Regions from separate parts of the Waterburya sp. genome, predicted to be linked through region 1. Evidence: riboswitches for the same ligand, from Rfam matches in the RefSeq annotation. Region 1 holds a riboswitch; the other holds the start of a gene.
What was found. Region 1 has a riboswitch for cobalamin ahead of AC33VI_RS02560 (sirohydrochlorin chelatase). Riboswitches for the same ligand answer to the same signal wherever they lie in the genome.
Positions count from the first base shown of each region.

Region 2: another riboswitch for cobalamin. It lies ahead of cobW (cobalamin biosynthesis protein CobW); the one in region 1 lies ahead of AC33VI_RS02560 (sirohydrochlorin chelatase).

Region 1 is NZ_JBZNBU010000037.1:3,983-10,426, reverse strand. It holds gene AC33VI_RS02570 (BCD family MFS transporter) at 1-1,027, shown strand, start outside; gene hpnA (hopanoid-associated sugar epimerase) at 1,064-2,035, shown strand; cobalamin riboswitch at 2,077-2,227, shown strand; gene AC33VI_RS02560 (sirohydrochlorin chelatase) at 2,253-3,239, shown strand; gene AC33VI_RS02555 (hypothetical protein) at 3,272-4,036, opposite strand; gene AC33VI_RS02550 (winged helix-turn-helix transcriptional regulator) at 4,614-4,961, opposite strand; gene AC33VI_RS02545 (CDGSH iron-sulfur domain-containing protein) at 5,133-5,333, shown strand; gene AC33VI_RS02540 (NAD(P)/FAD-dependent oxidoreductase) at 5,797-6,444, shown strand, end outside.
Region 2 is NZ_JBZNBU010000293.1:4-6,048, reverse strand. It holds gene AC33VI_RS17540 (S1 family peptidase) at 1-886, opposite strand, end outside; gene AC33VI_RS17535 (COP23 domain-containing protein) at 1,214-1,750, opposite strand; partial or broken gene AC33VI_RS17530 (pentapeptide repeat-containing protein) at 2,048-2,374, shown strand; gene cobW (cobalamin biosynthesis protein CobW) at 2,422-3,474, opposite strand; cobalamin riboswitch at 3,863-4,013, opposite strand; gene AC33VI_RS17520 (hypothetical protein) at 4,177-5,238, shown strand; gene AC33VI_RS17515 (FKBP-type peptidyl-prolyl cis-trans isomerase) at 5,333-5,863, shown strand.

The DNA.
Region 1 (6,444 bases):
GGCTATTTATGGTTTGGCAGTAAGTAGTAGTTCGACTCCCTTCACAGCTTTGCTAGTAGATATTACTGATGAAGATCGGCGTTCCAAGTTAATTGCGATCGTTTGGTCGATGTTAATGGTAGGTATCGTAATTGGCGGGATTACAGGAAGTATTGTCTTTAAACAGATAGAATCTGAAGGAGTGAGTGCGGGTAATATTCCCTTAGAAGTATTGCAGCCTCCAATTAATTACGTATTCGCGATCGTTCCCTTCTTAGTTTTTGGTTTGGCATTTCTAGCTACTGTAGGAGTAGAAAACAAATATTCTAGTTTCAATAACAAAAATACTGCTAGCAATCGCGAAGACGGTATCACGATGAAACAAGCGATCGCAGTATTAACCACCAGTCGTCAGACAGGAATCTTTTTTACCTTTCTTTCCATCCTGACTATTGGCTTATTCATGCAGGAAGCAGTACTCGAACCCTATGGGGGCGAAGTATTTGGTATGAGTATCGGGGAAACTACCAAACTGAACTCTTTTTGGGGCATGGGCATTCTATTCGGTTATGCAGTAACGGGATTTAAAATCATTCCTGCTTTGGGTAAGAAACAAACTACCAAAATCGGTTGTATTGCAGTGGCACTGTGTTTTGGTCTAATTATCTTGGCTGGTTTTACCCAACAACCTAAAATGCTTCAATCGGCAATGGTTTTCTTTGGCATTGCAGCAGGAATCGCTACCGTTGGCGGTATTAGTCTGATGTTAGATTTAACCGCAGCCGAAACCGCAGGGACATTTATCGGCGCGTGGGGTTTGGCACAGGCTATGTCTAGAGGATTGGCTACTTTCGTAGGAGGCGCAATTTTAGATTTGGGCAAAAGTATCTTTGCTACTCCCTTGATGTCCTATGGTTTAGTCTTCCTGATACAGGCTTTGGGAATGTTGGTGGCGATCGCCTTTTTAGAGCGAGTTAACGTTAAGGAATTTAAGGAAAATACGGCTAAAGCCCTTTCTACAGTTATGGAAGGGGATTTGGATGGGTGATTTAGGTATTAGATATAAAGTTTTATTTTTTAAATAATGCGAGCTTTTGTTACTGGTGGAACGGGTTTTGTCGGGGCAAACTTAATTAGATTATTATTGCAACAAAATTTTCAAGTCAGGGCTTTAGTCCGAAATCATAGTAATCTGACTAATCTAAAATCTTTAGATTTAGAAATTGTTCGAGGAGATTTAAACCAACAAGACATAGCGAAGCAGATGCAAGGTTGTCAGGTATTGTTTCATGTGGCAGCCCAATATTCCTTATGGAAACAAGACCAAGAAGCCCTCTATCGTAATAATGTATTGGGTACAAAAAATATTTTAAATGCTGCTCGTCAAGGGGGAATCGAACGCACTGTTTATACGAGTTCTGTGGCAGCTATTGGGGTTAGAACCGATGGGTTGCCCGCCAATGAAACCTATCAAAGTCCCGTAGAAAAACTAATCGGAGACTATAAAAAATCAAAATACTATGCCGAACGAGAAGCAATCAAAGCAATATCCGCAGGACAAGATATTGTCATTGTCAACCCCAGTACTCCTATTGGAGAATTTGACCTCAAACCAACTCCCACAGGAGAAATTATCGTGCGTTTTTTGCAAAGAAAAATGCCGTTTTATGTAGATACTGGTCTAAATCTGATTGACGTTAATGATGTGGCTTGGGGACACCTTTTAGCCTTAGAAAAAGGAAAAACAGGCGATCGCTATATTTTAGGGCATCAAAACCTGAGCTTTGCTCAATTACTGCAAAAATTAGCCAAAATTACAGATTTACCAGCCCCTAAATTTACTATTCCTTACTGGATACCCTATAGTGTCGCTTGGCTAGAAGAAAATATTCTAGAAAAATTAGGCAAACAACCAACCATTGCTTTAGATGGGGTGCGAATGTCTCGGCAAAAAATGTTTTACGATGCCAGCAAAGCAGTGAAAGAACTAGGTTTGCCCCAATCTAACATTGATGATGCCCTCACCAAAGCAGTAAATTATTTTGTCTCTCGATAAATAAAGTTAAATTAAAGTTATCAATTAGTTTTGTCAATCGAAACTATGATTATTAAGTCGGTTTTAAGAGGAAATCCCGATTAAAAACGAAGGGGAAAGATTGGTGCAAATCCAACGCTGTCCCGCAGCTGTGATGAGACGAGCGATCTTAAGTCTCTAAGTCAGAATACCCGCCGACGATTCTAGCAAACTCTTTAAATAAATCTGCGAGGTACAGATGATTATTGCTAACTCCATTCAACCCAATTTTAGTAATCTCAACCTGCCATCATTACCCCATCCCAGACCGTTATTAGCTATCGGACACGGTACTAGAAACGAACGTGGCAGACAGACCTTTATCGATTTTGTCGAAGCCTACCAAAAATTAGATACTTCCCGTCCAGTAATTCCTTGTTTTCTAGAACTGACCAAACCAACAATTCAACAGGGCATCGATGCTTGTGTAGAGCGAGGCTACACAGAAATTACTGCCTTGCCTATTCTTTTGTTTGCAGCCAGACATAACAAGTTTGATGTTACCAACGAACTAGATCGATCGCGACTTCCTTATCCTCAACTACAACTCAATTATGGTCGTCATTTTGGCATTACCCCCAAGATAATCGAACTATGGCGCGATCGCTTGGCAGAATTAGATCGAGCGGAAAATAATCCTCATGGCATTGCTCGTGAAGATACCGTATTGTTATTTGTAGGTAGGGGATCGAGCGATCCCGATGCTAACGGAGATGTCTGCAAACTAGCTCGAATTATATGGGAAGGAAGCGGTTATAAAACCGTTGAAACTTGTTTTATTGGCATCACCCACCCTCGTCTAGAAGAAGGCTTCCGTCGGGCTTATTTATACGGTAGCAAGCGGATTATTGTCTTACCCTATTTCTTGTTCACGGGTACTTTAATGGAGAAAATCCATAGCATCACCGCACAGCAACAAGAACAACATCCTCAGATAGATTTTGTTTCTTTGCCAGAGATGGGCATCGCTTCTCAACTATTCCATGTAATTCGAGCAAGAGAAATCGAGGCGCAATTAGGTCAAGTGGCGATGAATTGCGAAATGTGTAAGTTTCGCCTAGCAGCAGCAGACTTACAAGATAATCACGGTCACCACCACCATCATCATGGTCATCATCACCATCACCAAGAAGATCCCTATGCCAAATTAGATGACTATCACCAACGTATTTGGAAAACACCTTAAGGACAGTTAGGGCAATTGAGTTAAAAATTGAGTTAAATTTGTTCTGATTTTTTTAAAGCAGCAATTTCCGAGCGCAAGTCATCTATTTTGTGAATGATTTCTTGTTTTCTTTGGTTGTCTTTAATATGAACTAAAACACTAGACCAAGCCCTAACTTGGGCTTCTTTTAGGTCTATTTCATCAACGGATTCTAAGGCTGTTTCTAAATCTTTGATAGTCAAGCCGTCGGGACGTTCGGTTGCAGTTAAATTCGACCATCTGGCAGCCATTTTATAAGAATTAATTGCTGCTTCTTTATTGCCTAAAAACAACAATTCATCCAAACCTTTAGAAGTCCAAAGTAATGCTGCATCTTCAGATTCTGGATTTACTGCTGTCAAAACTTCTTCCATCAAAGCAATAGTTGTTTCTGCATTGCCAGCATACATCGAATTGGCGATCGACAGTCGGAGATGAGCTTGAATGAAACGGGGATCGATATTGGTTATAGTTTTAAAATACTCTGGCACTAACCTATAACCAATAGTTTCCCTGGCTTTTCCATGTCCAAAATACTGAACAAAATTAAGATAAGACCAATTGGCGATTAAATTGTCAAAATCAAGATAAGGAGTTGTGTTTTGAAATGCTAGAGTTCTTGCCTGTTGTTGCTCTTGCTTGACATAGTTTTCGTAACTCAACTCTTGAGCCGAACTTTTGTATTCTTGACTTTGTAGAAAGACAATTCCTACCAAACAAATAAAAGGTGCGATCGCAGGTAAGGTTTTAGTAATTTTCCCTAATAGAAAAGAGGGCATATGAGAAATTAGTTGGCAAAAATAATAATTAGTATAAGTATTTTCTCGTAAGAGATTACGCTTATACTATCATTGAGTTTTTCAACTTTATCAAAACTTTACTTAATGTCCCGCAAAAATACTTATATAGCCTTACAAAATTAGATGAGCGGTGCGACCCTGCTGACGTTTCTTCAGCTACTGTACTATCATTTTTAATTTTCTTAACCGTCAAGTTTTCTACGGAAACAAAATTTGGGATCAGTGCGGGTGAACGAAAAAAGGTGTGGGAGTTCGACGCTTTAAGTAATGAGTAAGGTGTGGGAGTTCGACGCTTTAAGTTATGAGTAACGAGTAACGAGTAGCAGCGTCCATTGTCGTTACTCGTTACTTTTTACTTGTTACTTCAACAACACGAAAATTAATTTTTGCCACGGTAAATTTCGCTCACCCGATCAGTGCCATTGCATTTATGAAAAATAATATTCTGATTAACTAAGCTCACCCTCAGTTTTCCGATCCGTCATCTTAGTGTCATATTTATCTGCTAGATATAAGAAAAATTAATTAAAGTAAATAAATTGTAAGAAAATAAAAATTATTCAGATATTACTTTTATATCTTCCTCGGAATACCATTTTTGAGCGACTATTTCTAGGCGATCGAAAATTTCATTTAATTCCATTGCTCTTGTAGTGAGTCGATAACTTACTTGAGGAGGAATAGTTGGTTTGTATTCTCTATCTACTAGTTCTGCTTCCTCTAACATCCGTAATCGATCTGTGAGAACTTTGGCTGATATTCCAGAAATTTTTCGTTTGAGTTCGCCGAAACGAATCGGAGAGGAGTTACGCAATACCCAAAGTATTTGCAGTGTCCAAGTTCCACTTAAAAGAGTAAGCAATGATTCAAAAGCACAACGAGAAGAACGTTGAGGTAAAGACATTAGATATTAAAACCTCATTTTATTCAATGGTTACTTAAAAGTAAGTAACTAATATTTTGATTACTACTTTACACCAAATACTCAATTATTTACAATAATTAATAACTTGTTTTGAGCATTATTTATTAATACCAAACAAGTGGCTTTTTTACTTTTTGAGAGGAGAATACTATGGCTGATGTTCAGATTACAACTACTGATAATGGACCTTTTTTAGTTAAGGGAAATATAGAAGTTTTAGATGCTGAAGGAAAGACATTTTCTACAACTGGAAATACCACGGCTCTCTGTCGTTGCGGACAGTCGGCAAATCAACCTTTTTGCGATGGTACTCATGGCAAAGGTTTTAAATCTGCTCCAAGAGCATCTTAGTTATTAGTTTTCGTAATTTATATAAGCAGCTTTTTGCTCAAAATCAGCACGGTTTATATAAATTAAGTAGGTGAGCCTAATAATTTATAAGATGTAAATTTCATAGTTTAAAAAGCGACGATGAATAATTTCCTTTATCCTTTACCCTGTCTTAGTGCGCTTGCGTCCTTTGAGGTTTTCTCAAAAGCGGTCGTTTATCCCCGAATGGGGACACCGCTTACCCAACCCAAACATTTTATATTTAATTACACCTACCTACTTATGTTTACCGTGTTGGTTTCAAAAAACAAGTAATTGTATGGCAAAAAAAACGTATTGAAAAAAACAAATTTATCGAATAATTAAGTATAAAATATTTTATATGCTTTTAAAAAAAATCTATATTCAGAACGACTTTACAATCGAAATATTAAAATATAAATCAATAAAATAAAAATTTTCAATCAAAAAATGCTAATAAATCATGTCATACCATAAACCTAAAATAATTATCATTGGAGCTGGTTTCGCAGGACTAAGGGCAGTACAAAACTTGGCAAAAATTGAGGCAGATATTTTATTAATAGACCGTAATAAGTATCATACTTTTGTACCTTTACTTTATCAAGTTGCTACTGGTTTCATTGCTCCAGAAACTGTAGCCTATCCGATTAAAAAATATCTCCGTAATTGTAGTAATGCTCGTTTTTTGCAAGCAGAAGTTTTAGCCATAGATTTCACTCGTAAAGTTATTGAAACCGATCGCGAGGATATCACATATGACTATTTAGTTATCGCTACGGGGAGTCAAACTAAATTCCTGGGTGTCGAGGGGGCACCCGAACATACTTATCCCCTGCGAACTCTTAAAGATGCAGTGGTTTTACGCGATCGCATTTTTAGTAATCTAGAACGTGCTGTTAATTGTAATGACTACGAAAAAAGACGGCAACTACTCACTTTTACTATAGTTGGTGGTGGGGCGACAGGAGTAGAGTTAGCAGGAGCTTTAAAGGAGTCAATTCACGCTGCTTTAAGGGAACAATATCCCGAACTCGATCGCCGAGAAGTTAAAATAATTCTGATTCATTCTCGAAATAGATTATTGACTGATTTTCCTAATCATTTAGGA
Region 2 (6,045 bases), on a different contig from region 1:
ATTTGCGAGTCACTTTGGTATTTAACGTAGGTCTAATCGACTCTAGGCGAGGATTTAAGTTGATCGCTTTTTCAATGGGAATCGCCAAACTAGATTGAACAATTAATTTTTCTAAAGCAGGACAGGGTTGAGAGCCATCTTGATAAAATTCTGGAGATTCCCAAAGAGGATAAGCGTGTTTGCCGTTCACTCCCACTACTTCTCCCTGACGGTTTAACAATGGCCCGCCACTCATGCCTTTTTGTACGTCGTTAGTATAGCCAATTTGATATCCTTCTTCTAAAGCTTGATTCAAAATCAAAGCTATTCTACCTGTTTTGATAGCTAATCCAGTTATGGTTTCGGTCGGAGATTCTGGTTGAGCCGAGCGGTTGGCGATTATTCTTTCGATATTAGAATAGGGAAAACCCACTGCATAGATTGACTGACCCACTTCTAAATCCAATGAATTACCAATGGTAGCTATGGCATAATTCTCTTTACTAGAAAATTCTAAGATTGCCAAATCGTATTCGTATTTGCTTTCTACCGAACTTTGAATAACTTTTGCAGGATATATTTTGCCATTGGGAGTTTGTATGTTGTAGGGAGCTTCTCCCGCTCTTAAAACGTGCTGGTTAGTGATGACAGTATATCGATCGCCTTTTTGCTGGACTATAAAACCAGAACCAAGAAATTCTTCATCTAATATTTTGATACTGATGTCTCTGGCAATTTGGTTGATATTTTGGGTTTTTGAAGAGGCAGAGTGAGAATTTGAAATCTGATTGAATTTTAAGGGATCGGCGTAAAAAAACGCTCCCGTACCTATAAAACAAGTAGCTGCTGCAACGATAAGGGGAATCGATTTGGTTAAATATTGACGAGAAGATGTTCTATCTTTCAAGTTCTTTGTTTGATATCTCTTATAAAATTGCCATTTCATTCCCTAGTTTTAATTATTATTGCTTTATTATAGGCTCTAACCTTTTATTTAGATGTTAGTTAATTTGAGAATTGTTAACTTCTATTTGTATGAGATTGAATAGCTATTAGCTTTCTTTTATTTAATTATTGGGTCTATTTATTTGAAAAGGGCAGTAAGTTAAGAATTTGTCGCTCGTCAATTGACAATTGATAAATTTGCTCTAAAACTGTTGACTCGCGATTGATTAATCTACGAGTGCTGATATCATCTACAATCTTTCATTGTCAATTGTTAAGCGATCGCTTTTTAATTGGTTACGGGTACTGCTTCGAGGAATTTATCCATATCTACGTAAAATTCTCCATCAGAGTAAAAGCCCGCATCGTCGGCACTTAAGGTTAGGGTTTGACCGCTAACACTACGACGAAAATCAACCAATCTGATTAAAACTCCTTCGGGATCTGTGCCAGGCTTGAGAGTAATCAAAACATTCTCTTCAGGACAATCTCCACCACGGACGTTAGCTACGCAAAGTACTGGATGTTTATTGGTATTGCCAGTACGAATGAATTTTAGATTGCCTTGGTCTAAAAATTTTTGAAAACGCTGGGAAACAGCAGAACATCTTTTTTGAGGAGTCCAAGTTTCGGAAAATTTATTTGCCCAGTTAATTAAAGCAACTCTACCCCTGGGTGTATTAACAAAAGTATTCCACCCACCATGTAATTGGGCGCAGTAGTAGGTATTGCCATTTGTGGTTTGTGCTTTTGCTGGATTGGCGATCGCGCTGCCCAACACAACGCTCAATCCAGCCAGTAAAGCCGCTAAAGATCTTTTCTTCATAGTCTTTCCTAAGATATTTGAGCTGTGATTTAAAGTAAACTACAGATTTACTCCATCTTCATTTTAGCTGAATTTGTTTCAACCAAGACTATAGTATCTTGATGAATTCTCAAAATCGGACAGTAAATCTACAGAGTTATCAGCGATCGTCTTTTTTGCTATTTAGTAATTCTGCCGTAAGAGTTCTTGAAGATGACTGCATTTAAGCATTATTAAACAATACACAATGCTCCTAAAAACTCCAATTTATTTTAGATAAAATAGTTTTCCAAGAAGGCAAAATAAAAGAGCGATTATGCCAATCTCAAATATGCTAATCTTAGCGATGCCAACCTCAATTGTACTCTACTAAGGGGAGCTAACTTTAGTGATGCCAACCTCAGCAGAGCCTTACTATTTTTGATTAATTTACGAGAAGTTCTCAATCTTGAACCACTTCAACTAGAGGCTAAACCCTCGCCTTTTTTGTGTAATGTTGCACTACCTTCTTATTCCCAGCAACCAAATGTGAATCCCAATCGCGCCTGCGATCGAATTCCTCAACTTTTGAGCGATCGCTATAATATTTCCCTTGAAGAGGCTCAATGGATAGTTGATGAGGCTAGACAACATCAATGGGACTAATTGTACTCAGTTGGCAAGCAGACAAATAAAACAAGTAGGCAAAACTTTTATTTAGCCAGTAATCGATCGTTTAAAATTGTTTGTTCTATCAGGTTGCGATCGAGTTGCCTGCCAATTAGGACGAGACGAGTTTGTCGAATTTCATCAGCTTGCCACAAGCGATCGTAGAAGGTATCAAAGCGATTGCCCACTCCTTGTAATACCAGACGCATGGGCTTATTAGGTACGTCGATAAATCCCTTAACCCGATAGATTTCTTGTTTTTGTAGGAGTTGTTTGAGATTTGCGGTTAAATCCTGGGGTTCGAAAGCTCGATCTAAAATCAGTTCGATCGATTCGATCTCCTCATCATGTTCGTGTTCTGATTCGTGGTCGTGATGGGAGTGACGACTATCTAGATTATCTTCTACTGCTGCATTAAAGCCTAATAATAAATTGGGGTCAATTTCTCCTTGACTGACTGTTACTGTTTTTACTCCTGGTTGCAACTCGCGATCGAGCCAAGTTTTGATTTTGGCTAGTTGTGCTGCATCTACCAGATCGGTTTTAGTGAGTAATACCAAATCGGCGCAGGCTAATTGATCTTCAAACAATTCTTCAATGGGAGTTTCGTGTTCTAGGTTGGGATCTGCTTGTCGTTGAGATTCTAAAGCATCCAAATCCCCGACCAAATTCCCCGTTGCCAAGGCATAACAATCGACTACCGTAACTACTCCATCCACCGTAGCACTGTTGCGAATAGCAGGCCAACGGAAGGCTTGAATTAAGGGTTTGGGTAGAGCTAATCCCGAAGTTTCGATTAACAAACAGTCGATTTTATCCCGTCGTTTGAGTAATTCCTGCATAGTAGGATAAAACTCTTCTTGTACCGTACAGCAAAGACATCCGTTAGTTAATTCCACAATATTGCTATCGGGGCTTTCTGATTCGTCGCAAATTTGGCAAGAGCGCAATAAATCGCCGTCAATGCCAACCTCGCCAAATTCATTAACTAAAACGGCAATTCTTCTACCTTGATTGTTTTGCAGTAGATGGCGCACTAGAGTGGTTTTTCCTGCGCCCAGAAATCCTGAAATTACGGTAACGGGTATTTTGTGCATGATGAATATGGAAAATAAAAATAAGAACTGGTCTAAAATTGCCCTAGAAAGAAGGCTGTAAATAATCCAACAGCAACGATCGATACAAGGCGATCGACTTAAGATTTTGTAGAGTAATTAAAAAAGTTTTTAGTAGGTTAGTAGGGGCGAACGGCGGTTCGCCCGTACAGTTTTTAGTTCAATTAAGTAGTAGATTTGAACCACTAATTAATTAAGTACGGACGTTTCATGAAACGTTCCTACAGTACTCAAATCGAAGATTATGAGAGGGGACTTAGACCCAAAAACTAATAACTAATAACTAATAACTAATAACTAACCGAAGGTTAAAAAATTTTGGTGTAGTTTTTTTCAGACAAAATCTGTACCTCGCAGATCTGGATTGATGGTTGAAGTTAAATATCGGCGGGCATTCTGACTTGAGAAGTTGTCTGGGACAATTTCTTCACAGTTGCGGGACAGTGAGAGATTTGCACTCTTGCTTTCCCCCTTACGTTTAATGACTGGTCTTCATTAAAACCGACTAAATAATAGTGATACTTTTCCTTACTAGATGTCAATCCATATTTGTTTAAATTATTATGATGATGAATTTTTTAATATTTTTGTAGCTTAAATCAGTCTTATGATGCCTAATATCTACAGTCTTTATCCCATCTCTGCCAATTAATCAATAACCATGTCAAGAGGATTTCTATAGCTATGGAACAACCAGATAACCGCCAACAGTCGCCACAAGTAAATCAATCGGGAGAATCGGATAATGCTCCATCTTTATCTAAAACTGAAACCATTAAACTGTTAAATGAAAGTATCGATCGCTTGGAATCCACCATTAAGGAGATTGGTAAGAATTCAGTTAAAGAGCTACCTTCCTCTGACTCGATCAATTCTTTGTTAAGCACTACTCAAAAATTGGCAGATTCCGTTACTCCTCCCCCGCCTGCAGTGGAAACAACTCCTACCCCTCAAACTCAACCTACTACAACTGAAGAAGTTACTCAAAAAGCAACACCAAAAACACCTGTTAAACCCAATCGCGATCGAGCAGAAAATCGCCAGCCAGAACCAAAAGAACCCATTACTAATAACAAGAAGAAAGAAAAGCAAGGTTTGAGAATTATTGGAGCGATCGCCATTATAATGGCGATTATTGCGTTAATTTGGTTGTTTTTGCCGCAAATCAACGCTAAAATATCTTCCATAACTCAATCGACAGACATTATTAGCGATCGCCCAATTCCCTCACAACCCCAAGGGAGCGATCTTCCCAACCGCCAACCAAATATCGAGCCAGAAACTGTCGAAACAGAACCATTGCAATCATCTTCAGATTCCCAGCCTTTAGCTTTAGAATCGGACATTCCCTTAGAAACATCTATTCCCCAAGACTTAAAAGCACCTGGAAGGGCGACAAACTTAAAAATAAAAGCCATCGAACCCGAACTTACTTTTACTCCCGAACAAACCTTAGTTGCTGCTCTACAGGTTAAATTAAGCGAAATTGCCAACAGCTATGATTCCGACCTTTTAGAAAAAGCTAAAGTAGACTTTTCTCATAATGCTTTGATCGTGGAAATAACCGACGATTGGTACGAACTAAACGAATCTCGTCAAACTAAGCTAGCCAATGAAATCCTCAAACGTTCTCGCCAGCTAAACTTTAATAAACTAGAACTCCAAGATGCAACTGGAACATTAGTAGCTCGCAATCCTGTAGTTGGCGATCGGATTATTATTTTACAAACTGAAAAAACTAATTAATAGTTCATTCTTCATGCTCCCCATCCCTCAAAAATGTACAATGTCTCTGGTGGAATTTTTAAAAATAAGGATACAGTAACAGGTGGTCAAAAAATTGAGTAACGAAATTTTAACGAGCATTATTGTTGTTGTAATCTGCGCTTCTGTATTGGTAATTTCCGCTTTTACGGGAAACAACTCCCAGCAACAAGCGATCGCATCTCCAATACAGCAGTCAGCAGAAACTACCCAATTAATCGCTCAAAATAATATACCCGAAGAGGAAACTTCTATGGATCTCTCCAATGCTGTCACTACAGAGTCTGGCTTGAAATACATCATAACCAAAGAAGGCGACGGTGCATCCCCCCAGCCTGGGCAAAACGTTACCGTTCACTATACAGGTACTCTAGAAGACGGTAGTAAATTCGATAGCTCCCGCGATCGCAATCGTCCTTTTCCTTTTAAAGTTGGTGTAGGACAAGTTATTAAAGGTTGGGATGAAGGAGTAATTGATATGAAAGTTGGCGAAAGACGTACTTTAATTATTCCTCCCGAATTAGGTTATGGTGCGACTGGTGCTGGTGGCGTAATTCCTCCTAATGCAACTTTAATCTTTGATGTGGAACTACTAAAAATTGGTTAGAGCCAACATCAATATCAAAAATTAGTCCCTCGATTGATAGATTTATAAATACTTGGTGGGTAGCTTAACCCGCCTTTTTTTAATTGTTTTAAGAAATGACTATTTTAGAAAACCCGATTTTATTGTCTTGGTTGAGAATCATGGTGGGTGCTTTGATTGGCAAAGATAATCTCAACCTCTAC